Regions from separate parts of the Ensifer sp. GW821-FHT05G01 genome, predicted to be linked through region 1. Evidence: riboswitches for the same ligand, from Rfam matches in the RefSeq annotation. Region 1 holds a riboswitch; each other region holds the start of a gene.
The links. A riboswitch is a leader RNA that binds a small molecule or an ion and turns the genes downstream of it on or off. The one in region 1 is predicted to bind cobalamin.
Positions count from the first base shown of each region.

Region 2: it holds a riboswitch for cobalamin, as region 1 does, so the genes downstream of both, nrdH (glutaredoxin-like protein NrdH) here and AC07UR_RS13235 (CbtB domain-containing protein) in region 1, are expected to answer to the same signal.
Region 3: it holds a riboswitch for cobalamin, as region 1 does, so the genes downstream of both, cobU (bifunctional adenosylcobinamide kinase/adenosylcobinamide-phosphate guanylyltransferase) here and AC07UR_RS13235 (CbtB domain-containing protein) in region 1, are expected to answer to the same signal.

Region 1 covers NZ_JBWKSC010000004.1:424,912-430,434, reverse strand. The annotation lists gene AC07UR_RS13250 (glucoamylase family protein) at 1-558, shown strand, start outside; gene AC07UR_RS13245 ((2Fe-2S)-binding protein) at 555-1,427, shown strand; gene AC07UR_RS13240 (CbtA family protein) at 1,497-2,291, opposite strand; gene AC07UR_RS13235 (CbtB domain-containing protein) at 2,489-2,665, opposite strand; cobalamin riboswitch at 2,709-2,978, opposite strand; gene AC07UR_RS13230 (TetR/AcrR family transcriptional regulator) at 2,978-3,670, opposite strand; gene AC07UR_RS13225 (NAD(P)H-binding protein) at 3,774-4,604, shown strand; gene AC07UR_RS13220 (anthrone oxygenase family protein) at 4,601-5,080, shown strand; gene AC07UR_RS13215 (SDR family NAD(P)-dependent oxidoreductase) at 5,128-5,523, opposite strand, start outside.
Region 2 covers NZ_JBWKSC010000002.1:293,230-298,752, reverse strand. The annotation lists gene metE (5-methyltetrahydropteroyltriglutamate--homocysteine S-methyltransferase) at 1-288, shown strand, start outside; gene AC07UR_RS07195 (acyl-CoA thioesterase) at 285-1,085, shown strand; cobalamin riboswitch at 1,242-1,466, shown strand; gene nrdH (glutaredoxin-like protein NrdH) at 1,769-1,990, shown strand; gene nrdI (class Ib ribonucleoside-diphosphate reductase assembly flavoprotein NrdI) at 2,007-2,423, shown strand; gene nrdE (class 1b ribonucleoside-diphosphate reductase subunit alpha) at 2,393-4,546, shown strand; gene nrdF (class 1b ribonucleoside-diphosphate reductase subunit beta) at 4,563-5,523, shown strand, end outside.
Region 3 covers NZ_JBWKSC010000003.1:359,677-365,199, forward strand. The annotation lists gene cobN (cobaltochelatase subunit CobN) at 1-1,873, opposite strand, end outside; gene cobW (cobalamin biosynthesis protein CobW) at 1,944-3,008, opposite strand; gene cobU (bifunctional adenosylcobinamide kinase/adenosylcobinamide-phosphate guanylyltransferase) at 3,012-3,536, opposite strand; cobalamin riboswitch at 3,910-4,077, opposite strand; gene AC07UR_RS10490 (adenylate/guanylate cyclase domain-containing protein) at 4,290-5,523, shown strand, end outside.

The DNA.
Region 1 (5,523 bases):
CCGATGCGCGACAAGGCGACGGATTATTTTGAAAACACCTGCCGGGCGATCGACCTGCAGCGCCAGTATGCCGACGACAATCCCCGAGGTTTCGCCGGCTATGACCGGGTTGGATGGGGCCTCAGCGCCGGTGACGGACCGAAGGGGCGGCTGCGGCTTGTCGACGGGCGCTGGCAGCGGATGCTCGGTTATGCCGCCCGCGGTGCGCCCGGTGGACCCGACGACGGCACGCTGGTCCCCTGGGGGCCGGTTGCCTGTCTGCCCTTCGCCGCGGATGCTTCGCGCTCGGCGCTGGCCGCATTCGAAAACCGCTATCCGGACCTCCTGTGCGAAGGCCGCTTTCCCGGCGGGTTCAATCCAAGCCTGTCCGGCGCAGGCCCTGAAGGCTGGGTCGACGACCGCGTGGTCGGGCTTGACCAGGGGCTCGTCGTGATGATGATCGAAAATGCCAGAAACGGTTTTGTCTGGCAGCTGACGCGTAGCGTCCCGGCCATCCGGCGCGGCTTGCAGAAGGCGGATTTTCGCGGCGGTTGGCTTGCGGCAAGGGAGACGGCATGAGCTTCGCTCACCAGCGGCAGGACGATCGCCCGGCGGTAGAGGGCATGGACGCGGCGCAACGCCGGAGCGCTCTCGACCTGCTCGCGCGCCTGCAGCCATTCTTTCCCGAAGTCGGCTTTTCGCTCGATGCTGCCGGCGACGACGGTCTTTCCGCGGCGCAGTTCTGGGCCGAGGATGGTGCGGGGCTCGAAGCCGGGCTTGCCTATCAGGATTGTTTCGCCGTCGGTATGGACAACAAGATCCGCGCCGCCCATCTGATCGCGTTTTACGGCAACCAACTGGCGCTCGCGCTTGGCAGCCTCTATCTCGGTGCGGGCATCGTGGCGGGGGTTCGCCGCCTTCGCTTCGAAGAATTTTCGCGCGCCTATGGTGAGCGGCTGGTGGCGGCCAAACGGTTTCATTTCAGCCTAAGCATGCCTGCGGTCGGCGATAATGCCCCAGGCGATGCGGTTGCCTTCAGTGAAACCTTCGCCGTGCATCTGGCGCCAGTCATCGCCATGCTGAAGCGTCGCACGGGTCTTTCGTCCGGCGCGCAATGGCGGCTGGCAGCGGATTCGCTTGCGGGTGGTTTCCTGGAGATCGGTCGCGCGCTCGGCGACGAAGAGGATGCGATGTCCAAGGCGCTGGCGATCGTCAAACGCCAAGGCACGCCGCTCTATTCCGACAAGCTCTGTTATGAGGCAATCAAGGTCGAGTTCGGCGAGGGGAGCGGCGATCAAGCGCTGTCGCGCGTCTATCGCCTGCGCGGCGGCTGCTGTCTCTATTATCGAACCGAAGGCGGCAGCTTCTGCGACAATTGCGTGCTGTTGGCGCCGCAGGAGCGTCGGGAACGATTGCAGGCGCATCTGCTTGCATCGCAGACGGGCTGATCATCTCAAACGACAGAGCGCCTGATATCGGCGATATCAGGGGCTCGTTTGTCACGGTGGCCGGTCGGCTTATGCCTTGGCGAAACGGTCGTTGATGAAGCCCGAGACGACGCCGAGCACGATCCAGAAGGCGAGCGTGGTGGCGAGCGCCGCCACGGCGAACTCGGCGCCCAGTACGGCCGGAACATTACTGGAAATATCCGACGGCTGCGGCGCGCCATAGACGTGGGGTGCTGCGATCAGCACGAGGCCGATGATCTTGGCAACGATCTCTTCGCGCAGGACCAGCAGATAAAGGCCGACGGCGGAAAGCGCTACCGTTGCCAGCCACCAGACCTGGCGGTCGCCGAGTTCGGCGGCCGGGAAGCCCGGTAGTTCCGGCGGCAGGCCGATGGCCGGCAGCATGTGTACGGCAAGCCAGCCGCAGGCGCCCCAGAGCGCGCCGTTCCTGAGCGTGATCGGATAGCCGATGACGAGGCTGACGCCGGCCAGCAGCAGCGCGAAGCCGGAGCCGGTCACCAGATTGGCGATCAGCGTGCCGGAAAAGCGGCTCATGCCGAACATGATGCCACCTTCCTCGTGTTCGCCCTCGTGGGCGTAGGCGGGGGTGATCGGCGACAGGGCGTCGAGCAGGGCGCCGATCGGCGAAACCGCCTTCAGCGACGAATGCTGGTCGTGGTTTGCGGCGGCCGGATCGGCCGTTCCCGGCTGGGCGGCGGGCTGTTCGCCGGCGGCGGGTGCTTCGCCTTCGAATTCTTCCGCGTGCAGGATCAGCGGTACGACGCGCAGTTCCTGGGCGCCGGTCATGAAGACACCGGCAATCAATCCAGCCACGATCGCGGCCAGAAGCGTTCTGACAATCATTTTCGATATCCCTCGATATCGGCGCGCCATGCGCCTTGCAGGCAGCGCCGTGTCCCATTGGCAATCCTGCGAACGGCTCCGGCCGGCAGATCTTCGGTCTGCATCAGACGCAAGCAAACGCGTCCGGCTGTTTGCCGGAAGCGTTTTTGTCCGCAGCTATGTCGACGCGGAACGCATGTCGCGTCCCTCCGCATCGCTTAGTGGCAGGGGAAGCCGTAGGAGTGGCGGGTGTCGTGCGCGGTGTCGTGCAGCACGGCCGAATTCGCCAGGCCCGCGCCGAAGACGAGGAAGCCGCCGATGAGAAGCGCGATGATACCCGCGGTCAGACGATCGCTGAGGGAGAGCGGAATGCTCGAAACTGTAGACGTAGCCATGACAACCTCCGTGATGGCATCGGGAAATTTCCCGGTTTGGGCCCTATGCCCGCATCGACTGGCAGGTTTCCTGGCTCAGGACGTCGGGTGAGATCACCCTGGATTTGCCTCGCCTTCCCAGAGCCAAGGTCCGCCCTCTCGCGGTCTCGTCTCCAGTGGCTTCTTCCGGATCGCTCCGGAACGGCGCATTCACGTCGCTCTACAGTCGCGGGGTCGGCCGTGATTTGAATGCCCAGCATGGGTCCATCCGTCACGTTCCCGTTTACTCCCGAAACGCGTTCGCGTTGCGGGAACCAATCGATCTGATGATGATTAGGATCGCACCCCGGAGATGTCAATTAAACTTGCGCCGCCGCCCGGCCCATCCGCGACAAAATCCCGAAGGATCATGCGTTTATAGGCCTCGACGATCTGGTCGCCCTCGGCCCGGTCCACCGAGACCGCAAGCCGCATGGTGCAATCGCCGAGATGCATGATCAAAAAGGCGGCGCTATCGATCGCCTCGCGCGGCGTGCCGGGCGCAAACCGCGCCCAGACGTCGGCGAGAAGCTGGCCACCGGCACGGCTTTGCTGGAGGTCGATTTCGCGCAGCGCCTTGTCGGCCTGCATCGCCGACCAGATATCGCGCATGACGGGCTCGGCCAGGAACATATCGTAATAGATGTCGAACAATACGGCGAAGGCGTCACGCAGCTCGGCGAGCGACGTCACCTTGGCAAGCTCGGCCGCGATACACTCGTTGCACACCGCATTGTAGCGCTCGGCCAGCGTGCGCACGATCGCCGCCTTGTCGGGAAAGTACTGGTAGAGCGATCCGATCGAAATTCCAGCCTTTTCAGCGACTTCGCTCATGCGCATGGCGTCGCTGCCCTTCTCCTGGATGAGTGCCGTCGCGCAGGCGAGGATGTGTTCGACGCGCTCGCGGCTGCGTTTCTGGCTGGGTGTCCGGCGCAGCGCGGTCTCGTCGTCGGGGGGAGCCGCGGCTGGGCTTGTCTCTTGATTCATGAGTGATGCTCACATTTTGACTTGACTCCTAAAATACGAGGATTTATCACATTTGCAAATGTGAGAGATGCTCATGTTTGTAGGCCAACCTCAGGAGGAAGCGATGACGGACAAACTGACACTGGTTCTGGGCGGTACCGGCAAGACGGGGCGGCGGGTCGCGGCCCGCCTTCAGGAGCGGGGCGTTGCGGTGCGCATCGGCGCGCGCTCGGCGTCGCCTTCTTTCGACTGGACCGACGAGGCGACCTGGGCGACGGCCCTTGCAAATGTCGATCGCATTTATGTCTGCTTCCAGCCCGACCTGGCGGTGCCGGGTTCCGTCGAGATCATCGCCAAGTTTTCACGCCTTGCCGTCGACGCAGGCATCAAGCGGCTGGTGCTTTTGTCGGGCCGAGGCGAGGATGAGGCGGAAGCCGCCGAGCGTGCGCTTCAGGCCTCCGGCGCTGACTGCACGATCATCCGCGCCAGCTGGTTCTTCGAGAACTTCAGCGAAGGTTTTCTCGCCGATGGCATCGTGAGCGGGTCCGTCTTCCTGCCGACGGATGAGGTCACCGAACCCTTCATCAGCTGTGACGACATCGCCGACGTTGCGGTTGCGGCTCTTCTGGATGAGGGCCATGTTGGCCAGGTCTATTCGCTGACCGGCCCGCGGCTCATGACCTTTGCTGACGCTGTGGCCGAGATCGCTGCGGCTGCCAATCGGCGGATCAGCTATCAGTCCGTTCCGGTTGACGATTTTGCCGCGCAGCTGAAGGCCGACGGCGTGCCGGATGACTATGTCGAATTGATCCGCTATCTCTTCACCTCGGTGCTCGATGGGCGCAATTCGAGTGTGACGTCCGATGTCGAGCGCGTGCTTGGGCGCCGGCCGCGCGACTTTGCAACTTACGCCCGGGAGACCGCTGCAACCGGTGTCTGGAGTATTGCCGCATGATCCCGCTCATCCCCGCTCTGGCGTTTGCCGCCGCGATCGGTTCCGGCCTGATGGCCGGGCTGTTCTTCATCTTCTCGGTCTGCATCATGCAGGCGCTATCACGGCTGCCGGCCGAGCAGGGGATCGCGGCGATGAACGCCATCAACGTGGTGATCCAGAACCCGCTGTTTCTGAGCGTCTTCATGGGCACGGCGCTTCTGGCGCTTGCCCTGGTGATTGCCGCCTTCGTCTGGGGCGGCAATGGCAGCCTGCTCCTGGCTGTAGGCGGCATCGTCTATGTCGCCGGCGTGCTGATCGTCACCATCATCTTCAACGTTCCGATGAACGATGCGCTGGGTGCTGTCACGCCCGGCCAGGCTGCCACCGAATTCTGGCAGCAGCGCTACCTGACCGACTGGGTCTGGTGGAACCATGTGCGCACGGTGACTTCGATCGGGTCGCTGGCGCTGTTCATCCTCGGATTTGCACGCGCCTGACACGCGGCGACTGGCGGACCTTGACGAGGGTGCGCCGGTCGTTCCCGTCAATCGACCAGCGAACCGCAGGTGAGATTGGCGATTGCGCCGGTCATGGCGCCAGCCCGGTCCGAGGCGACGAAGGCGGCGTAGTCCGCGACCTCGTCGAGCTTCGGAAAGCGCCCGAGCAATGTCCCAGTCTTCGCGCGACCGTCGAGCATCTCCTCCACCGTCGTGTCGAAGCGGTCGGCAAAGCCTTGAAAGACGGCGCGTGCGTGCGAAACCGGCAGCGCCTCGGGAATGGCGTCCGGACGCAGGCAGATGACGCGGATGCCGTGACTGCCGACTTCGCCCGCCAGAATGCGCGAGAAGGTCTCGATGACGCCGCAGGTGGTGCCGTAGCCGAGGAAGCCCGAGCCTGACAGGCGCGAGCCGGGTGTCGACACCGTCAGGATGACGCCGCC
Region 2 (5,523 bases), on a different contig from region 1:
AAGATGGAACTGCTCGGCGCCTTTACCGATCAGTCTTACCCGAACGAGATCGGCCCGGGCGTCTACGACATCCACTCGCCGCGGGTGCCCACGGTCGACGAGATGGTGCATCTGATCGAAAAGGCAACTGACGGGCTGACGCCGTCGCAGATCTGGGTCAACCCGGATTGCGGCCTGAAAACGAGGCAGTGGGAGGAAGTGCGCCCGGCCCTCGTCAACATGGTTGAGGCGGCGCAGGCGCTGCGGCAATCCTTTGCTGCCGGCCGGCGGGAGGCCGCAAGCGCATGACGGGCGACAGCAACATCGAAATGGCGCCGGGGGAAACCCCGGCGCCTGCCACCTTGATCGACATCGTCTTTCCCGGCGACACCAATCATCACGGCACGCTCTTCGGCGGCGCGGGCCTGGCGCTGATGGACCGGATCGCCTTCATCGTCGCCAGCCGCCATGGCCGCGTTCCCTTCGTCACCGCCTCCTGCGACCGCGTCGATTTCCGCGCGCCCGCCCGCATCGGCCACATCGTCAGCTTCACCGGTCGCCCGATGAAGGTGGGGCGGAGGTCGATGTTGGTCGAAGTCGACATGATCGCCGAGGACCTGACGGCCGGCACCAACGATCTGTGCACCCGCGGCCAGTTCACCATGGTGGCGATGCCGGAAGTCAAGGACGCCGGATGGTCGCTGCCCCCGCTCGACGGCGCCGCGAGCGAGCAGACAGAAGGCGATGCCCTGCGTATGGTCGATATCGTCTTCCCCGATCAGGCCAACAGCTCCGGCGCCATGTTCGGCGGCGACGCGCTGGCGCATATGACCAAGGCCGCCTTCGTCGCAGCGACGCGGGCAAGCCGCAAGACGACGGTGCTCGCTTCCTGCCAGCGCATCGATTTCAAGCACCGCATTACGGTCGGCTCGATCATCGAGCTCGTTGCCCGGATCGCGAAAACCGGGCGGAGCTCGACAACGGTCGAGGTCGAGTTGTGGTCGGAAGATCTGGTGGGCACAAAACGGACGCTGACGGCCCGCGGCGTCTTCATCATGGTGGCCGTCGACCGCGACAACCGCCCGGTGCAAGTCTTCGCGGCCTGACGCGTTCGACGCGGGGAGCCGTCAACGACGGCTCTTCATCCACAGGCTTTGTTGGAACCGCGCATTTACTCCCCGTTATCCACACCCGGGAAAATATTGTCCGTTCCCGCGGGCATCGGCACCATCGAACCTATTGACGCGATTTCCCGACCATATACTATATCTAGTGTTCGAGGTTCTTCCGATTCGCAAGGATTGGGAGCGAAGATGGGAATACGGTGCGCTGTGGCGATTTCGCCTGGCTAAGCCGTGGCTGCCCCCGCAACTGTAAACGGCGAGCAACTGTCCAGCATTCGGCCACTGAAGCATGAGGCTTCGGGAAGGTCCGGGCAGAAGCACCGACCCGTGAGCCAGGAGACCTGCCTCGATCGATAAACGTCCACGGGCGGGGTGTCCGGAGAGGTCAGAGGTGTGCTTGCGGCAGGATGAAACCTGCCTGTTCGTCTCGACGTCTCCCCGGAAGCGCCGTCTTCAACTTCGGGGTGAAGTCATGTCCGCGTCATCGAATTCCTACTACTCGCCAATGAAGAGGCGCGGGAACCCGCGCATCTGATGAAGAGGTGCGCTCGGTCGTTTCGGCCAGAGCAAGCCGTCATCCTGCCAGCCCTGCCCTTTCGCCGGAGCGTGTTCGCGCGCCCGCATGCCTTTTCATGCCCAGATCCAGCCGACCCAACGAGGAAGAAATGAACGTCACCGTCTATAGCAAGCCCGCCTGCGTCCAATGCACCGCCACCTACCGCGCGCTCGACCGCAAGGGCGTCAACTACGAGGTGATCGACATCTCGATCGACGAGGACGCGCTGCAGACGGTCAAGGGCCTCGGCTACATGCAGCTTCCCGTCGTCGTTGCCGGTCCGGAACATTGGGCAGGCTTCCGCCCCGACAAGATCAGCGCCCTCTCCTAAAGAGAGGTGCGGCGCGATGGGCCTGATCGTCTATTTTTCCACCCGCTCGGAAAACACCCATCGCTTCGTGGGCAAGCTCGGCCTGCGTGCCGTCCGCATTCCCGTCAGTCCGGCCGACGGGCCGCTTGAGATCAAGGAACCCTATGTGCTGGTCGTGCCGACCTATTGCGGCGACGACGGCCGAGGCGCCGTGCCCAAACAGGTGATCCGCTTCCTGAACGATGCGGACAACCGCTCCCACATCCGCGGCGTGATTGCCGCGGGCAACAGCAATTTCGGCGCGACCTACGGGATCGCCGGCGACGTGATCTCGGCCAAGTGCCAGGTGCCCTATCTCTACCGGTTCGAGCTTCTGGGCACCGACGAGGACGTCGCCAATGTCAAAAACGGGATGGAACGATTTTGGACGTCTCAACACTCGAACGCCCTTTGAAGGCGACGGAAGCGGCGCTCGATTACCACGCGCTGAACGCGATGCTGAACCTCTATGACGAGGACGGCCGGATCCAGCTCGACAAGGACCGGCTGGCGGCCAAGCAGTACTTCCTGCAGCACGTCAACCAGAACACCGTGTTCTTCCATAACCTGCGCGAAAAGCTCGATTACCTGGTGACCGAGGGCTATTACGAGCAGGAGGTTCTCGACCAGTATTCGTTCAATTTCGTGCGCGATCTGTTCGACCACGCCTATGACAAGAAGTTCCGCTTCCCGACCTTCCTCGGAGCGTTCAAGTATTACACCAGCTACACGCTGAAGACCTTCGACGGAAAGCGCTACCTCGAGCGCTACGAGGATCGCGTCTGCATGGTGGCGCTGACGCTGGCGCGCGGCGACGAGACGCTGGCGCGCGGCATGGTCGACGAGATCATCTCCGGCCGTTTCCAGCCGGCGACGCCAACCTTCCTCAACGCCGGCAAAAAGCAGCGCGGCGAGCTCGTCTCCTGCTTTCTGCTCAGGGTCGAGGACAACATGGAGAGCATCGCGCGCGGCATCAATTCTGCGCTGCAGCTGTCGAAACGCGGCGGCGGCGTTGCGCTCTCGCTCACCAACATCCGCGAGGCCGGTGCGCCGATCAAGCAGATCGAAAACCAGTCCTCGGGCATTATTCCCGTGATGAAGCTGCTGGAGGATTCATTCTCCTATGCCAACCAGCTCGGAGCCCGCCAGGGCGCAGGTGCGGTCTACCTCAACGCCCACCACCCGGATATCATGCGCTTCCTCGACACCAAGCGCGAAAACGCCGACGAGAAGATCCGCATCAAGACGCTGTCGCTCGGGGTCGTCGTTCCAGACATCACCTTCGAACTCGCCAAGAACAACGAGGACATGTACCTGTTCTCGCCCTATGACGTGGAGCGCGTCTACGGCGTTGCCTTCACCGATATCTCGGTCACGGAAAAATACCGGGAAATGGTCGCCGACAGCCGGATCCGCAAGAAGAAGATCAAGGCGCGCGAGTTCTTCCAGGTTCTGGCGGAAATCCAGTTCGAAAGCGGCTACCCCTACATCATGTTCGAAGACACGGTGAACCGCGCCAACCCGATCGCCGGCCGCATCACCATGAGCAACCTGTGCTCGGAAATTCTGCAGGTCAGCGAAGCCAGCGAATACAACGACGACCTGTCCTACAAGCACATGGGCAAGGACATTTCCTGCAACCTCGGCTCGCTGAACATCGCAGCCGCGATGGACAGCACGGATTTCGGCAAGACGATCGAGACTTCGATCCGGGCACTGACGGCGGTGTCGGACATGAGCCACATCTCTTCGGTGCCCTCCGTCGAGAAAGGCAACGACGACAGCCATGCGATCGGTCTCGGCCAGATGAACCTGCACGGTTATCTCGCCCGCGAACGCGTCTATTACGGCTCGGATGAAGGCATCGATTTCACCAACATCTACTTCTACACCGTGACTTACCACGCCATCCGCGCCTCAAACCGCATTGCGGTCGAACGCGGCACGAGCTTCAAGGGCTTCGAGAACTCGAAATACGCCTCAGGCGAGTATTTCGACAAATACACCGAACAGGAATGGAAGCCGGCGACGGAGCGGGTGCGGGAACTGTTCGAAACCGCGGGCATCGATATTCCGACGCAGGAAGATTGGCTGGAACTCAAGAAGGCCGTGATGACCTCAGGCCTCTATAACCAGAACCTGCAGGCAGTGCCGCCGACCGGATCGATCTCCTACATCAACCACTCGACCTCCTCGATCCACCCGATCGTCTCGAAGATCGAGATCCGCAAGGAAGGCAAGATCGGCCGCGTCTACTACCCGGCCGCCTTCATGACCAACGATAATCTCGACTACTACCAGGACGCCTACGAAATCGGCCCGGAGAAGATCATCGACACCTATGCGGCAGCGACCCAGCATGTCGACCAGGGCCTGTCATTGACCCTGTTCTTCAAGGACACGGCGACGACCCGCGACATCAACCGGGCGCAGATCCATGCCTGGAAGAAGGGCATCAAGACCATCTACTACATCCGCCTTCGCCAGATGGCCCTGTCCGGCACGGAAGTGCAGGGCTGCGTCTCCTGCGCTCTTTGATACCCCGGGGAACACGATGAACATCCAAGTGAAGACCAAGGCGCCCAAGGGCCCGCAAGCCGTGCGCGCCATCAACTGGAACCGTATCGAGGACGACAAGGACCTCGAAGTCTGGAACCGCCTCACCGGCAATTTCTGGCTGCCGGAAAAGGTGCCGCTGTCGAACGACATTCCATCCTGGGCAGCCCTTCGCCCGGAAGAGCAGCAATTGACGATCCGCGTGTTCACTGGCCTGACGCTGCTCGACACGATCCAGACGAGCATCGGTGCGCCGACCCTGATGGCGGATTCGATCACGCCGCACGAGGAAGCCGTCTATTCCAACATCTCGTTCATGGAGGCGGTGCACGCCCGCTCCTATTCCTCGATCTTCTCGACGCTTTGCTCGACGCCTGATGTCGACGATGCCTATCGCTGGTCGGAAGAGAACGAACATCTGCTGAAGAAATCGGCGCTCATTCTCGAGCACTACCGCACTGCCGATCCGCTGAAGCGCAAGATCGCCAGCGTTTTCCTCGAGAGCTTCCTGTTTTACTCCGGCTTCTACCTGCCGATGTACTGGTCGAGCCGCGCCAAGCTGACCAACACCGCCGACATGATCCGCCTGATCATCCGCGACGAAGCGGTGCACGGCTATTACATCGGCTACAAATTCCAGAAAGGGCTGGAGCGGTTGAGCGAAGAGCGCCGGCAGGAGATCAAGGATTTCGCCTTCGACCTGCTGCTCGAACTCTACGACAACGAGGCAAAATACACGGAGTCGCTTTACGACAGCGTCGGGCTCACCGAGGACGTGAAGAAGTTCCTGCACTACAACGCCAATAAGGCGTTGATGAACCTCGGCTATGAGGCGCTGTTCCCGGCTGACGCCTGCAAGGTCAATCCGGCGATCCTCTCGGCGCTGTCGCCGAACGCCGACGAGAACCACGACTTCTTCTCCGGCTCCGGCTCGTCCTATGTCATCGGCAAGGCGGTGG
Region 3 (5,523 bases), on a different contig from region 1:
CGTAGGATTCCGCCCGCGTCAAAGGCGGCGTCAGATGATCGATAATGACGGCGCTGGTGCGGCGCTTGGCCTGGGTACCCTCGCCGGGGTCGTTGACGATGAAGGGGTAGACATGCGGCAGCGGCCCGAAGATCGCCTCGGGATAACAGGTCTCCGACAGCGCCAAGGCCTTGCCCGGCAGCCATTCGAGATTGCCGTGTTTGCCCATGTGGACGATCGCCTGCGCTCCGAACTGGTTGCGCAGGTGGGCATAGAAGGCGAGATAGCCATGCGGCGGCACCAGGTCCGGCGAGTGGTAGCTTTCCTTCGGATCGATGTTGTAGCCGCGCGCCGGCTGGATGCCGACGACAACGTCACCGAAGCGGGCGAGCGGCAGCGCGAAGGCGCCATCGAGGAAGAAGGGATCGTTTTCCGGCGCGCCCCAGCGACCGCAGACTTCATCCTGAATCTGTTTCGGAAGCGAATCAAAGAACGCGTTGTAATCCCTCAGTGAAATGACTTCACGGATTTCGCGGTCGCGGCTCGCCGCATTGGTCGGCCCGGCCATGAGATAGCGGATCAGCGCGTCGCCATCCTCCGGCACGCCGGACACGGGATAGCCCTCGCTCGCCATGGCGCGCAGCACTTCGACGGTGCCGGCCGGCGTATCGAGCCCGACGCCGTTACCGAGCCTGCCGTCGCGGTTGGGGTAGTTGGCCATGATGATGGCGATGCGGCGTTCAGCCGGCTTGGCGCGGCGAAGCCTTGCCCAGTTGACCGCGAGCCGTGCGGCAAACCGCACCCGGTCGGCAAGCGGCTCATGCCCCACGATATTGGCTTCCACCTTGGGATCATAGATCGAGGCCGCCTTGAAGGAGACGGCGCGCGCGAGGATGCGGCCATCGACCTCGGGCAAGGCGACGTTCATGGCAAGATCGCGCGCCATCAGCCCCTGCGGCGAGGTTGCCCATTGCGCCCGCGACGACCCCGAGAAGATCACCTGCAGCACCGGCGCGCCGGTCGATTCCAGCACGGTCGGCTGCCGGTCGGCGCCAGGGGACGAGACGGCAAAGCCGGTGGCGTTCATCACCACGTCAGGAGCGGCCTCGGAAAAAATCGATTGCAGCGTGCCGACCGAAACGGCATCCTTGAGACTGGAGACGAACAGCGGCAGCACGCGCATGCCCTCAGCGGCAAGCGCCTCGATCAGCGCTTCAACGGGCCGCGTCTCGCCGCTCTGCACCAGGGCGCGATAGAAGCAGATCCCGATGGTCGGGGGTTCGAATCCCTCCCCGGCGACCGTCCTTTCCCGGACACGGGTCTGCCATTCGCTGACGCCGATGACGCCCGCCCCCGGCCACCAGATACCAGCCTTCAAGAGCGGCTTTGCCGGCTGCGGCTTCTCGGCGCCAGAGATCAGCGCCTCGGCATAATCGAGAAACAGACCTGCATTGTCGGCGCCGCCCTCGGTGAAATAGGCCCAGAGACGCTGACGGTCGTCGGCTGCAACGGTCGAAAACGGCTCGAGCCCCGGATCCGGCTTGTCGTCGCCGGGCAGCACCGCGATCTGGAAGCGGTGGGTGACGGCGGCGGCATGCAATGCTTCCAGCACGTAACGGAAGTAGCTGGCGCCACCGAGCGGCCGGACCACGATGAGCCTGGCATGCCGCGCCGTGCGCTCGACGTAAGTGTCGACCGACATCGGGTGCATCAGGTTCATCAGGCTGGCGATGCGCAGGCTCGCTCCCTCGCCGCGCCGGCCATGGGCTGCGGCGATTGAGGAAAGCTCGGTGTCGGCGGCCGACAGGAAAAGCACGTCGGCCGGCGTTTGCCCCAGATCGATCGCTTCGTTGCCGTCGGCGATCGTTCCTTTCTGGGCGAGAAGCAGATGCATTGTTCTATCCGTTCAAGCCGTTCCAGGAAGGTTCGAAACGATCTTCCTGGAACGGCGTTGCTTCAAGGCGTCAGGCGAGCGCGGTGATGGCAGCGCGCACGGCTGCTTCGTCCATGTCGTGCAGGCCGATGACGACGAGGCGCGTTCCGCGCTTCTCGCCGGCAGCCCAGGCGCGGTCGTAATACTGGTCGATGCGGGCGCCGACAGCCTGGATCAAGAGGCGCATCGGCTTGCCGGGCACATCGGCAAAGCCCTTGAGGCGCAGCACGTCGTGCTCTGCGATCACGCCCTTGAGGCTGTCGATGAAGGCGGCCGGATCGGCAATTGCGCCAAGCTCGACGACGAAGCTGTCGAACTCGTCGTGAGAGTGCTCCTCGCCGGCTTCATGCTCCATCTCGTGGTGAGACTTGCGGTTGGCGATATCGCTTTCCGTGCCGACGCCGAGGCCGAGCAGGATGGCTGCCGCCACTTCGCCGTTCTTGGCTTCGATCATCGTTGGCTTGCGGCTGGTGCGCGAAGCCACCTCGTCGCGCACGGCCTTCAGGCCGGACGCGTCGATCAGGTCTGTCTTGTTGAGCACGATCAGGTCGGCAGCCGTCAATTGGTCCTCGAACAGTTCCTCGATCGGGCTTTCGTGGTCGAGATTGTCGTCCTCGACGCGCAGCGCATCGACCTTGTCGTGGTCGTCGGCAAAACGGCCAGCGGCAACGGCAGCGCTATCGACCACAGTGACGACGCCGTCGACAGTCACTTCGCTGCGGATATCCGGCCAGTTGAAGGCGGCGATCAGCGGCTGCGGCAGCGCCAGACCCGACGTTTCGATGATGATGTGGTCAGGACGGTTTTCGCGCTCGAGCAGCTTTGTCATGGTCGGGATGAAATCATCGGCAACCGTGCAGCAGATGCAGCCATTGGTGAGCTCGATGATGTCGTCTTCCGAGCAGGCTTCCGCGCCGCAGCCCTTCAGGACGTCGCCGTCGACGCCGAGATCGCCGAACTCGTTGATGATCAGCGCGATGCGCTTGCCGTCGGCATTCTGCAGCAGGTTGCGGATCATCGTCGTCTTGCCGGCACCGAGGAAGCCGGTGATGACGGTCGCCGGGATCTTGCCCTGGTTGGCTCTCGCAGTGGTCATGGATCAACCCTTCATTTTCAGCGGCAATCCGGCCGCGACAAAGTAAACTTCCGCGGATTTCTCCGCAACGATCTGGTGAAGCCGGCCGGCATGGTCGCGGAAGTCGCGGGCCATGCGGTTCTCGGGCACGATGCCGAGGCCGACTTCGTTGGACACAAGGATCAGGCGCGCCCGCGCCTCGGGCAGAAAGGCGGCAAGGGCAGCGAACTCCGCCGCCATGTCGCGTCCTTCCATCATCAGGTTGGTGACCCACAGCGTCAGGCAGTCGACGAGCACCACGCGCTTTTCGTCGTCGATGCGTGTCAGCAGCGAGACGAGATCGAGCGGCTCCTCATGCGTCGTCCAGCCTTCGCCGCGCCTTTCTTTGTGATGGTCGATGCGCTCGCGCATCTCGTCGTCCCAGGCCCGGCCGGTTGCGACATAGTGCATGGAGAGCCCGGAGGCTTCGACGAGCCTTTCGGAAAAGCCGGATTTGCCGGAACGGGCACCGCCGAGGACCAGAACCGGCCCGGCATGGGAATAGCTCATGTGCGTTGCGGCCTCACGTGCTCGGTCGCGAGTTCGAGCGGCAACAGCATCTCACCGCGCCAAAGGCGCGTTCGGAAAATGGTCGATAAGCCAAGACAACCTCCGTGATGGCGTGGGAAGCGGGCTTCCCTTCGGGCGGAATGCCCCTGTCGGACGGCAGGTCTCCTGGCTCACGGCGTCACGAGCCCAAAACATCGCTTCGCGTGGTGACACGAAAAACAACGCAAGGGCCCGAACGGCCCGCCTCACCTTCCCGGCGTTTTTATGTTTCGTGAAAGGCGGACGATTCGTAGAAGAAGAGGCGTCCAACCCGGCTGATCACGAAGCCACGCCAGTGGCTTTTCCGGCTGAACTCCGAACCGCCTTCGATTGCCCATGCAATCCAGAGGTAGCCGGTCTTCAGCCCGATGGCGAACCCTGACCGTTCTACAGTCGCGGGGTCGGCTGCGATAAGGATGCCCGATTTGGGTCCATCCGTCACATTCCCAATTATTCCCCCGCATCGCCACGATCCGGGGAAACCATCCAACGTCAGATGATTAGGAAGCGGGCGGTGCAAAGTCAATCGACGCGTGCGACACCTCCCCGGCCGAATTGCGTCGCGCGACGATTTGCCGAACGCGAAGTACCCCGGGGCCGCAAGTCGTCGTCACACGGCATAAGCGCTGCACCACGGCGGCGAACTTCATTTTAGCGATTGCAGATAATGCGATAAACTAGCCCAACAAGAGGCTTCGTTGATCCGGTAGGCAAATGGAACGCAGGCTCGCCGCCGTGATGATTGCCGACGTTTCCGGCTATGGACTGCTCACCCAAGCCGACGAGGAGGGTACATGCGCGCGATTTCAGGCCGATCTGCACGACCTGTTCGAACAACGGATCGCCGCGCACCGTGGACGGCTGATCAAGACCATGGGCGACGGGTTGCTGGTCGAGTTCCACAGTGTCGTCGAAGCGGTCCGTTGCGCGGTGGAGGTTCAGCGCGCGAAATCCGATAGCCGCGGCTCCGAAGAGGGGCGGCTGGAATTTCGCATCGGCATCAATCTTGGCGATGTCATCGTTGAAGGCGACGACATTCAAGGCGATGGCGTGATCATTGCCGAGCGCCTGCAGAGCCTCGCTGAACCGGGTGGGATCGTCATTTCCGGCACCGCCTACGATCAGGTCGAGAAACACCTCGATGTCCGTTTCGTCTCTATCGGCGAACAACGCCTGAAGCATATCGAAAAGCCGGTTCGGGCTTATCGCCTGGCGCTGAACGAAGCCCACGCGGGCAGCGCGAAAGCCGCAACGCGCCGCATGACGCGCTGGCCGGCACTTGCTACATCCGCGGTCGTGCTTGTGGCGGCGAGCGGCGTCGCCTGGTGGCAGCCGTGGGAGCCACCCGTGGAAACGCCCCAAGTCCGACTATCGAACCTGAGTGTTCCAGACAAACCGTCGATCGCGGTGCTTCCGTTTGCCAATGTGAGCGACGATCCGAGGCAGGAGTATTTCGCCGATGGCATGACCGATGGGCTCGTCACCGAGCTCGCCCAGGTCTCCGGCCTGTTCGTGATCGCGCGCAACTCGACCTTCACCTACAAGAACAAGGCGGTGACACCCAGGCAGGTGTCCAAAGAACTCGGCGTCAGATACGTGCTTGAAGGCAGTGTGCAGCGTGCCGGAGAGCAACTGCGGATCAATGCCCAGCTCGTCGATAGTCTCAGCGGCGGCCACGTCTGGGCCGGAAAGTTCGACGGTTCACTGTCCGATGTCTTTGCGCTGCAGGACGAAGTGATGCGGGGCATTGCCGACGCGCTGGCACTTCGGCTGGACCCGGACCAGCAGATGGCCTCCGGGCGCAAGGAAACGATGGTGCCCGCGGCCTTCGACGCGTTCCTGCGCGGCTGGGAGCATCACCGACGCACCACCCCGGAGGACTTTGCAAAGGCAGTGCCCTATTTCGAGCAGGCGATTGCGCTCGATCCCGCCTATGGGCGCGCCTACG